Regions from separate parts of the Streptomyces sp. NPDC005393 genome, predicted to be linked through region 2. Evidence: riboswitches for the same ligand, from Rfam matches in the RefSeq annotation. Region 2 holds a riboswitch; the other holds the start of a gene.
The links. Region 2 has a riboswitch for thiamine pyrophosphate ahead of ABZS71_RS19525 (thiamine ABC transporter substrate-binding protein). Riboswitches for the same ligand answer to the same signal wherever they lie in the genome.
Positions count from the first base shown of each region.

Region 1: linked by a shared signal. The riboswitch ahead of ABZS71_RS08620 (cytosine permease) and the one ahead of ABZS71_RS19525 (thiamine ABC transporter substrate-binding protein) in region 2 are both predicted to bind thiamine pyrophosphate.

Region 1 covers NZ_JBEXFG010000006.1:65,352-70,611, reverse strand. The annotation lists gene trpD (anthranilate phosphoribosyltransferase) at 1-861, shown strand, start outside; gene ABZS71_RS08620 (cytosine permease) at 945-2,327, opposite strand; TPP riboswitch at 2,319-2,412, opposite strand; SAM riboswitch class IV at 2,489-2,606, shown strand; gene ABZS71_RS08615 (aminotransferase class V-fold PLP-dependent enzyme) at 2,764-4,134, shown strand; gene ABZS71_RS08610 (Lrp/AsnC ligand binding domain-containing protein) at 4,214-4,495, opposite strand; gene ABZS71_RS08605 (rhomboid family intramembrane serine protease) at 4,492-5,202, opposite strand.
Region 2 covers NZ_JBEXFG010000022.1:44,250-49,509, forward strand. The annotation lists gene ABZS71_RS19515 (ABC transporter ATP-binding protein) at 1-576, opposite strand, end outside; gene ABZS71_RS19520 (iron ABC transporter permease) at 577-2,190, opposite strand; gene ABZS71_RS19525 (thiamine ABC transporter substrate-binding protein) at 2,289-3,362, opposite strand; TPP riboswitch at 3,358-3,462, opposite strand; gene rlmN (23S rRNA (adenine(2503)-C(2))-methyltransferase RlmN) at 3,523-4,629, opposite strand; gene ABZS71_RS19535 (phosphatidate cytidylyltransferase) at 4,704-5,260, opposite strand, start outside.

The sequences.
Region 1 (5,260 bases), on a different contig from region 2:
GGTCTCGTGCGGACCATGTACGACCACGCGAAGGTGATCGAGGTCCCCGGGCCGACCGTCGACATCGTCGGTACGGGCGGCGATTGCGCCAAGACCGTCAACATCTCGACCATGTCCGCGCTGGTCGTCGCCGGCACCGGCGCGCGGGTCGTCAAGCACGGCAACCGCGCCTCGTCCTCCGCCAGCGGCGCCTCCGATGTGCTGGAGAAGCTCGGCGTCAATCTGGAGATCAGCCCGCGGCGGGTCGCCGAGATCGCCGAGGAGGCGGGGATCACCTTCTGCTTCGCGGTGAAGTTCCACCCGTCGCTGCGGCATGTCGCGCCGGCGCGGCGCGAGCTGGGCATCGCCACCACGTTCAACTTCCTCGGCCCGCTGACCAACCCGGCGCGGGTGCGGGCTCAGGCGACGGGCGTCGCCGACGCCCGGATGGCGCCGATCGTGGCCGGTGTGCTGGCGGAGCGCGGCTCGTCGGCGCTGGTGTTCCGCGGCGATGACGGTCTGGACGAGCTGACGGTGACGGCGACCTCGCAGGTGTGGGTGGTCCGGGACGGCGTCGTACGCCAGGAGACGTTCGACCCGCGGGATGTCGGGATGGACCTGGCCCCGGTGGAGGCGCTGCGCGGTGCGGACGCGTCGTACAACGCCGATGTGGCGCGGCGGCTGCTGGCGGGGGAGACGGGTCCGGTACGGGACGCGGTGCTTCTGAACTCGGCGGCGGCGCTGACGGCGCTGGAGCCGGGGGCCGGCGACAAGCCGCTCGCGGAGCGGATCGCGGCGGGCGTGGCGCGGGCGGCCGAGTCGATCGACTCGGGGGCGGCGCGGAGCGCGCTGGAGCGGTGGGTGCTGGCGAGCAACGCGTAGGTCTGCGGCCGGAAAACCAGCCCGTCCGGCGATTGAGGACACGCCCGGAGGGCGGGTCGGGGATCGGGGCCGAGCCCCGGCACTCAGCCCTTCCGGGCACTCAGCCCCTCCGGCAGGGCGACCAGTCGCAGTCTGAGGGGCGCGTAGACGACCAGCGCCGCGAGGAACGCCGTGTAGTAGGCGAGGTCGGCCCCGTGCAGGGCCTTGGCCACCGGGCCCGTGTACAGGCTGGTGTCCATGAAGGGCACCGCCGCCAGGAAGGCGGCGGCGAAGGCCAGGAGCGCCGGCCACCAGGGCTGTGCGGTCTCGGTGGCCGGGTCGAGAGGCGCGCCGCCCCGGCGGCGGGCGAGCCAGTCGACGGCCACGACCGCGACGAAGCCGGGAATCCAGTAGCCGACGAACAGCAGCACGTTCTGGAAGCGGGCGGTGGTGTCGGCGGCGTGCATCCACAGCACCAGCGGGAAGCCGAGTACGGCGGCGAGGCCCGCCGCGAGCGGGCGGGGGACGCGTACGCCGACGGTCTGCAGGGCCAGTGAGCCGCTGTAGTCGTTCATGGCGTTGCTGCACAGAGCGGCGAGCGCCACGGCCAGCAGGCCGAACGCGCCGACCGTGCCGCCGCCCAGCACCTCATCGACGCCCCGGGCCGTCTGGTCGGTGAAGGCGGCGGCTCCCCACAGCCCGAGTGCCTGGACGGCCACGAAGGAGACGGTGACGCCCAGGAGGGTGCACCAGAACATGCGGGGACGGGAGGTGGCGCGGGGCAGATAGCGGCTGAAGTCGCTGGCGTAGGGCGCCCACGACAGCGCCAGGCTCAGCGCGATCGTGCTGGTCAGGACGAACGCGCCGGCGCGGTCGGCGCCGTGGGCGGTCGCGGCGGGGTGGCCGCCGTGCGGCAGCTTGACGGCCAGGGCGAGGAAGGCCGCGGCGAGGACGAAGGTCATCACCTTCTGTGTGCGGTGGATGGCCTCGTAGCCCAGTACGCCGAGCGCCCCTTGGACGGCCATCATCACCAGCACCCCCAGCCAGAACGGCCAGCCGCACAGCCGGGCCAGCGCGTCGCCGCCGAACAGGCCGATGAGCGCGTCCCAGGCGACCGAGGACAGCCACTGCAGTACGCCGGGCACCGCGACAGCCCGGCCGAAGGCCAGCCGGGCCAGCGGCAGCTGGCCGGTCCCGGTGAGGCTGCCCCAGGTGCCCAGGTACGCGGTGGGCACCGCGCCGAGGAGGGTGCCGAGGACGACGGCGGCCAGCGCGGTGGTGAAGTCCAGGCCGAGGGTGACGCCGACGGTGCCGGTGAACACGCCGGTCATGGTGAGGTTCGGGGCGAACCACACGGTGAACAGCCGTCCCGGTCCGCCGTAGCGGTGGGCCTCGGGCACCGGCGCGATACCGCGCGCCTCCATTCGCAGATCACCGGGTGCGGCGGGCATCCGCCCGTCGAAGACGCGGGCATGCGGCGCTGACATGGATGACATCCCTCCGCCAGTACGAACTGGTTCAGGTTCGACGGGTGTGATCTCAGCCCCGCGCGGGGCACCCCGTGTCCGGTACAGCGGCCCACCCTAGCTGTCCGGGATGCGGACCGGGGACTGTGGGCGGCGATCCCCTCATGGCATACTCCTGCCCAGGTCACGAGTGACAGCGACTACGGCCCCGGCCCGCTGTCCGGCAACCCTCCGTCCGTGGCGGGGTGCCCCGGGTGATGACCAGGCCGCAGGCAGCGAGGTCTGCGGCAAGCGCGGACCCCTCGCACTAGGGGTCCTGGTGGTCGAGGGAGTTCTTCCGTGATGCAGCGAATGCGCTAGGGCCGGACGGCCCGTTCCACCTCATTTTTCCGCGCCCCGGCGGCGAGCCTCCGCCCGCGCGCGTCCGCATTCACGACCCCTCCCGGGAGGATTCGCCATGTCCGTGTACCCGTCTGTCGCCACCTGTGAGCCGCTTACCGTGCTGGGCAGCGATGTCCGCGTACCCCTGGTCACCGGCGGCGAGGTGACGTACGCCGCGCTCGACTACGCCGCCAGCGCGCCCGCCCTGCGGCGGGTGTGGGACGACGTCGCCGCGTACGCCCCGTACTACGGAAGCGTGCACCGCGGGGCGGGCTATCTCTCGCAGCTGTCGACCGATCTGTTCGAGAACAGCCGTAAGGACGTCGCCGCCTTCCTCGGCTGCCGCGAGGACGACCAGGTCGTCTTCACCCGCTCGACCACGGACTCCCTCAACCTCCTGGCCGCCGTGGTGCCGCAGGGCACGGAGGTCTTCGTGTTCGAGACCGAGCACCATGCCTCGCTGCTGCCGTGGGAGCGGCGGGATGGTGTGCGGGTGTGCTATCTGAGCGCGCCGCGCTCGCCGCGGCAGGCGGTGGAGACGCTGGAGCAGGCGCTGGCGGGCCGGGACGGCGGCCCGGCGCTGGTGTGTGTGACGGGTGCGTCGAATGTGACCGGTGAGCTGTGGCCGGTGCGGGAACTGGCCGCGGTGGCGCATGCGCACGGCGCCCGTATCGTGCTGGACGCCGCCCAGCTCGCCCCGCACCACCCCGTGGACATCGCGGAGGCGGACGTGGACTGGGTGGCGTTCTCCGGGCACAAGCTGTACGCGCCCTTCGGGGCGGGCGTCCTGGCCGGGCGGGCCGACTGGCTGCGGGAGGCGCGGCCGTATCTGGCGGGCGGCGGCGCGAGCCGCAAGGTCGCGGTGCGCGTCGAGGACGGGGCCGGCGGGGTGGACGTCGAGTGGCACACCACGGCCGCCCGGCACGAGGCCGGTTCGCCGAATGTGATCGGGGTGTACGCGATCGCCTCGGCGTGCAAGGCGCTGTCCGAGGCCGGTTTCGAGGGCCTGGTGGCACGCGAGCGGCACTTGATCGCGAAGGTGCGGGAGGGGCTGGCCGAGGTGCCCGAGGTGCGGGTGCTGTCGCTGTTCGGCGACGACGCCCCGCGGGTGGGTGTGCTCTCGTTCGTGGTGGAGGGCTGGAACAGCTCGCACTTCGCGGCGGCGCTCTCCGCGGAGTACGGCATCGGCGTGCGCGACGGCCTCTTCTGCGCGCATCCGCTGGTACGGACCCTGCTGGACAGCGAGCCCGAGGAGCCGGGCGAGTGCGGTGCGCCCGAGGCGGCGCCCGGGGAGCGTTCGCTGAACGCGATCCGGGTCAGCTTCGGGGCGGGCACCCCGGATGAGCATGTGGAGCGCTTCGTACGCGCCGTGCGGGAGCTCGTCCGGGACGGCGCCCGGTGGACCTACCGCACCGAGGACGGCCGCTGCGTCCCGGCCCGGGGCTGAGCTGAGCCGGGCCCAGGGGGGCGCGGCCCCCTGGGCCCGGCTGTCGAGGGCCTTGCCGAGGGGCCTGGCTGTCGAGGGCCTAGCTGTCGAGCCCGATCGCGAAGGCCGCCTCGAGGTCGTGCTGCGAGTACGTGCGGAAGGCGATGTGCGTCTCCGTGGAGGCGACCCCCGGCACCTTGCTGATCCGGCCCGGGATGATGTCCGCGAGATCGTCGTGCTTCGACACCCGCACCATCGCGATCAGATCGTGCGCCCCGGTGACCGAATAGACCTCGCTCACACCCTCGATCGCGGCGATCTTCTCGGCGATCTCCGGAATCCGGTCCACGCTGGTCTTGATGAGCACGATCGAAGTGATCACGGCTGGCTTTCTCCCTCGCTGGACCTGGCTGCGCCGCCCACTCTAGCCGTCCGCCCGAACCGGGCCCATGCGTAGAGAAAACCGAGCGTGAAGCCCACGAGATGGGCGAGATAGGCGACGCCGGGGCCGTCGTCGGCCTCGCGGGCGGCGAGCCATTGGAGGGCGACCCAGAAGATCAGGACGACCCAGGCGGGGAAGCGCAGCGGCAGAAAGAAGAGAAACGGGAAGAGGCTGGTCACCCGGGCCTGAGGAAAGAGCCACAGAAAGGCGCCGAGGACGCCCGAAATGGCTCCGGAGGCGCCGACCAGGGTCTGGGAGGAGTCGGCGTGCGCGGCGGCGTAGCCGAGAAGCGCGAGATAGCCGGTGGCGAGGTAGAAGAGGGCGAACTGGACTCGCCCCATCCGCTCCTCCGTCATAGCGCCGAAGACGTAGAGAAACAGCATGTTGCCGAGGAGATGCAGCCAGTTGCCGTGGACGAAGAGCGCGGTGAGCGGGGTCAGCGGCTCGCCGGGGGTGCCGCTCCACAGGGCGCTCGGGACCACCCCCCAGCGCTCGAAGTACGCGGACTGCGCCTCCACCAGCTCGCTTCCCGTGCCATAGCCGGGGTTGAGCCCGGAGGCCGGTCCCAGGACGAAGACCAGGCAGCACAGGGCCATGAGGGTGTAAGTCATCAGGGGGCGGCCGGGCCCCGCCGACGTCTCGATCATGGTCAGATCATCGCGTACCAGGTGCAACCTGCACAGAGTGCCTCGCCGCGAGACGGGC
Region 2 (5,260 bases):
ATGGGTGACGGCGAGGACCGTGGTCCCCAGCCGGCCGAAGAGCTCGCGCAGTTCCACGACCAGCCGCTCCCGCAGGCCCCGGTCGAGCTGGCCCAGCGGCTCGTCCAGCATCAGCAGCTTGGGCCGCGGGGCCAGCGCGCGGGCGAGCGCCACGCGCTGCTGCTCACCGCCGGAGAGCGAGTCGATGGCACGGCGCTCGGCGCCCGGCAGCCCGACCAGCTCCAGCAGCTCGGCGACCGTGCGGTCCGCCTCCGCGCGCCCCACCTTGCGCATCCGCAGCCCGAACGCGACATTGCCGCCCACGTCCCGCTGCGGAAAGAGCTGATGGTCCTGGAACATCAGCCCCACCCCGCGCCGGTGGGTGGGCACCCCGCCCTGGTCACGGCCCGCGAGCCACACCCGGCCGGCGTCGGCGCGCTGCAGCCCGGCCACCACACGCAGCATGGTGGACTTGCCGCTGCCGCTCGGCCCCAGCACACATACCGTCTCGTGCTCGGCGACCTCCAGGTCCACGGCGTCCAGCGCGTCGCGCCGGCCGAACCTGACCGTCACGTCGTCCAGTCGCAGCAGCGTCATTCAGAACTCCCCGGAACGGTCGGTGCGGATGCGCTCCAGCGCCAGCAGGGAGCCGGCGCAGACCAGCATCAGGATCGTGCTCAGGGCCATCGCCTGCCCGTAGTTGAGCTGTCCGGCCCGGCCCAGGAAGCGGGCGACGGCCACCGGCAGGGTCGGATGGTCGGGCCGCGCGATGAACACCGTCGCCCCGAACTCGCCGAGCGAGACGGCGAACGCGAAGCCCGCCGCGACCGCCAGTGCCCGCCCCACCAGCGGCAGATCCACCTCTCGCCACACGCGCAGCGGGGACGCGCCGAGCACGGCCGCGGCCTCGCGCAGCCGGTGGTCCACGGCCCTCAGGACGGGCAGCATGGTCCGTACGACGAAGGGCACGCCCACCAGGGCCTGTGCGAGCGGCACCAGGACCCAGGAGGCGCGCAGATCCAGCGGAGGTTCGTCGAGCGCGATGAGGAAGCCGAAGCCGACGGTGACGGCGGAGGTGCCGAGCGGCAGCATCAGCAGCGCGTCGAAGCCCCGTACCAGCCGCCCGGCCCTCCGGGTCAGCGCGGCGGCGGCCAGACCACCCACGACGAGGGCGAAGAGGGTGGCGAGCGCCGCGTACCGCAGGGAGTTCCCGACGGCGTCCACCGGGGCCACGAAGAAGGTCCCGCCGCTGTCGGCCGCGGACTGGAGCGCCCGGTAGTACGTGAAGCCGTAGCCGTCCGGTCCGTCGAGCGAGCGCTCCGCCAGCACCGCGAGCGGCGTCACGATCAGCAGCGCGACGACGGCCAGCACACCCCACAGCAGGGCCCACTGCGCCGGGCCCTGCGGGCGGCGCGCCGTCCGGTCGGGGTCGACAAGCCTCAGGGCGCCCTCCCGGCGCCGTACGGTCCACGCGTGCAGGGCGAGGACGGCCGCCACCGCCGCGAACTGGACGACGGTGAGCACCGCGGCCGTCGGCAGGTCGAGCAGCTGCGCGGTCTCCCGGTAGATCGCCACCTCCAGCGTGGCGTAGCGCGGGCCGCCGAGGATCTGGATCACGCCGAAGGAGGTGAAGGTGAACAGGAAGACCATCAGCGCGGCGGCGGCCACGGCGGGGGCGAGGGCGGGCAGCGTCACCCGGCGCCAGGCCGCGAGGCGGCCGGCGCCGAGCACCCGCGCGGCCTCCTCCTGCCGTGGGTCGAGCTGGGCCCACAGCCCACCGACGGTGCGTACCACCACCGCGTAGTTGAAGAAGACATGGGCGAGGAGGATCGCCCAGACGGTGGTGTCGAGCCGTACGCCCCACAGCTCGTCCAGCACCCCGCCGCGGCCGAGCAGCGCCAGGAACGCGGAACCGGCGACCACGGTCGGCAGGACGAAGGGCACGGTCACCACGGCGCGCAGCAGCCGCTTGCCGGGGAAGGCGAAGCGGGCGAAGACATAGGCGCCGGGCAGCGCGACCACCAGGGTCAGGGCGGTCGAGGCGACCGCCTGCCAGCCGGTGAACCAGAGGATGTGCAGCGTCGCCGGATCGCTCACCACCTCGGCGATCCGGCCGAACCGCCACCGGCCGTCGACGCGCAGCCCCCGGGTGACGATGGCGGCCACGGGATAGGCGAAGAAGACCGCGAAGAAGGCGAGGGGAACGGCCATCAGGGCGAGCCGCAGCGCGGCGGCGCGCAGCCGGGACCGCGTCGGCGCCTTTGGATCGGGAGCCGTACCGCGCTTGTCCTTGGCTACGGGCTCGGGCTTTACAGGACGAGCGAGGACCATGTCCTGACCCACGGCTCACGGTTCTTGGCGATCTTCTGCGGGGACAGGGTGGCCGAGTCGGCGATCTTCACCCCGTACCGGGTGAAGAGCTCGGGCAGCTTCGCGTCCTCGCGCGCCGGGTTGACGTACATGTTCAGCGGCACGTCCTCCTGGAACCGCTTGCTCAGCAGAAAGTCCAGCAGGGCCTTGCCGCCCTTGGTGTTCCCCGCGCCGTTCAGCAGCCCGGCGAACTCGACCTGCCGGAAGCAGGTCCCGGTCGCCACCCCGGTCGGGGCCTTCGCCGGCTTGGACTTCGCGTCGGCCACCTCGGCGGGCGGGCTGGAGGCGTACGAGACGACGAGCGGCCGGTCGCCGTTGCCGCCGCCGGCCGAGCCGGAGAAGCGGTCGTAGTACGCCTGCTCCCAGCCGTCGACGACCTCGACGCCGTTGGCCCGCAGCTTCTTCCAGTAGCTCTTCCAGCCGTCGTCGCCGAACGTGGCGGCCGTGGCGAGGAGGAAGCCGAGGCCGGGGGACGAGGTGGCCGCGTTCTCGGTGACGAGGAGGTTCTTGTAGGCGGGCTTGGTCAGATCGTCGAGGGACCTGGGCGGCGCCAGCTTCTTGTCGGCGAAGTACTTCCGGTCGTAGTTGACGCAGATGTCTCCGAAGTCGACCGGGGTGACGCGGTGCTTCGCCTTGTCGAGCTGGAGGGCGGCCGGGACCTTGTCCAGGCCCTTGGCCCGGTACCGGGTGAACAGGTCGTTGTCGAGCGCGCGGGAGAGCAGCGTGTTGTCGACGCCGAAGAACACATCGCCCTGGGGGTGGTCCTTGGACAGGATCGCCTGGTTGACGGCCGCCCCGGCGTCGCCGCCGGTCTGCACCCGCACCTTGTAGCCGGTCTCCTTCGTGAACTCCTTGAGGACGGCCTTGGAGGCCACGAAGGAGTCGTGCGAGACCAGGGTGACGGTCTTGGAGTCCGAGCCGCCCTTGGGGTCCCCGCCGCAGGCGACGAGGGCGGAGAGGCCGAGTGAGCCGAGGAGGGCGGTCCCGATGGCACGCCGAAGGTGGCTGTTCATGGTGATGCTGACTCCCTACGCCGGTATGACCCGGATCAGGTCCGAGGGTCTGCGGCCGTGCCGCACTCTCAGCGCTCTGTGCGCTCCCCTGTCGGAATGTTCATTTGTACGACCTTGCCGCGATGCCGCGAGGGCGCGAAGGCACCGTATCAGCCGGTCCTCAGCGCTCCGAAGCCGCCAGCTGTCCGCAGGCCCCGTCGATCTCCTGCCCCCGGGTGTCCCGGACGGTCACGGGCACTCCGTGCGCCTCCAGGGCCGCCACGAACGCCTTCTCGTCCTCCGGGCGGGACGCGGTCCACTTGGAGCCGGGCGTCGGGTTGAGCGGGATGAGGTTGACATGCACCCGATGCCCCTTGAGCAGCCGGCCGAGGAGATCGGCGCGCCAGGCCTGATCGTTGATGTCCTTGATCAGGGCGTACTCGACGGAGATGCGGCGGCCGGACTTCTCCGCGTACTCCCACGCGGCGTCCAGGACCTCGCGCACCTTCCAACGGGTGTTGACCGGGACGAGGGTGTCGCGCAGCTCGTCGTCGGGCGCGTGCAGCGACACCGCGAGCCGGCACTTGAAGCCCTCGTCGGCGAACCGCAGCATCGCCGGGACCAGCCCGACGGTCGAGACGGTGATACCGCGCTGGGACAGGCCGAGGCCGTCGGGCTCGGGGTCGGTGAGCCGGCGGATGGCGCCGACGACGCGGCCGTAGTTGGCCAGCGGCTCGCCCATGCCCATGAAGACGATGTTGGACAGCCGCGCGGGGCCGCCGGGGATCTCCCCGTCGCGCAGTGCCCGCATCCCGTCGACGATCTGGTGCACGATCTCGGCCGTGGACAGATTGCGGTCCAGACCCGCCTGCCCGGTGGCGCAGAACGGGCAGTTCATGCCGCAGCCCGCCTGAGAGCTGATGCACATGGTGACCCGGTCCGGGTAGCGCATCAGGACGGACTCCACGAGCGTGCCGTCGAAGAGCCGCCACAGGGTCTTGCGCGTGGTGTCGTCGTCACAGCTGATGTGCCGCACCACACTCATCAGATCCGGCAGCAGCTCGGCCGCCAGCCTCTCGCGCGCGGCCGCCGGGATGTCGGTCCACTGGGCGGGATCGTCGGCGAAGCGGGCGAAGTAATGACGCGACACCTGGCCGGCCCGGAAGGGCTTCTCCCCGAGGGCGGCAACGGCCTCGCGGCGCTGGGCGGGGGTGAGGTCGGCGAGATGCCGCGGGGGCTTCTTGGCCCCACGCGGCACGGCGAAAGTGAGTTCTCCGGGCTTAGGCATGGTTCAACCAGTGTCGCAGACGTACGAAGGGCCGGCCCCGCGCCAGGAGCGGCACGGGGCCCGGAGGGCGGTCGTCAGCCGCCGCCTACGAAGATCACCAGCAGCAGCCAGACCACGGGGGCGGTGGGCAGCAGCGAGTCGAGCCGGTCCATGATCCCGCCATGGCCGGGCAGCAGCTTGCCCATGTCCTTGATGCCGAGATCCCGCTTGATCATGGACTCGCCGAGGTCGCCGAGGGTCGCGCTGACCGCGACCGCGAGGCCGAGCAGCAGCCCCTGCCACCACACGCCGCCCTTGATCAGGTACTGCATGCACAGCGCGCCCGCGACCATCGCGAAGGTCACCGCGCCCAGCAGCCCCTCGCGGGTCTTGCCGGGGCTGATGCGCGGCGCGAGCGGGTGGCGGCCGAAGCGCCAGCCGACCGCGTACGCCCCGGTGTCGCTGACCACGGTCAGCAGCAGGAAGGTGAGCACCCGCTGCGGGCCGTCCTCGGTGTCGAGCATGAGCGCCACGAAGGTGGCGAGGAACGGCACGTAGAAGGCGGCGAAGACCCCCGCCGTGACATCCCTGAGGTAGTCGTCGGGGGGCTCGGTCATCCGCCACACCAGCACCGCGAGCGCGGTGAGCGACA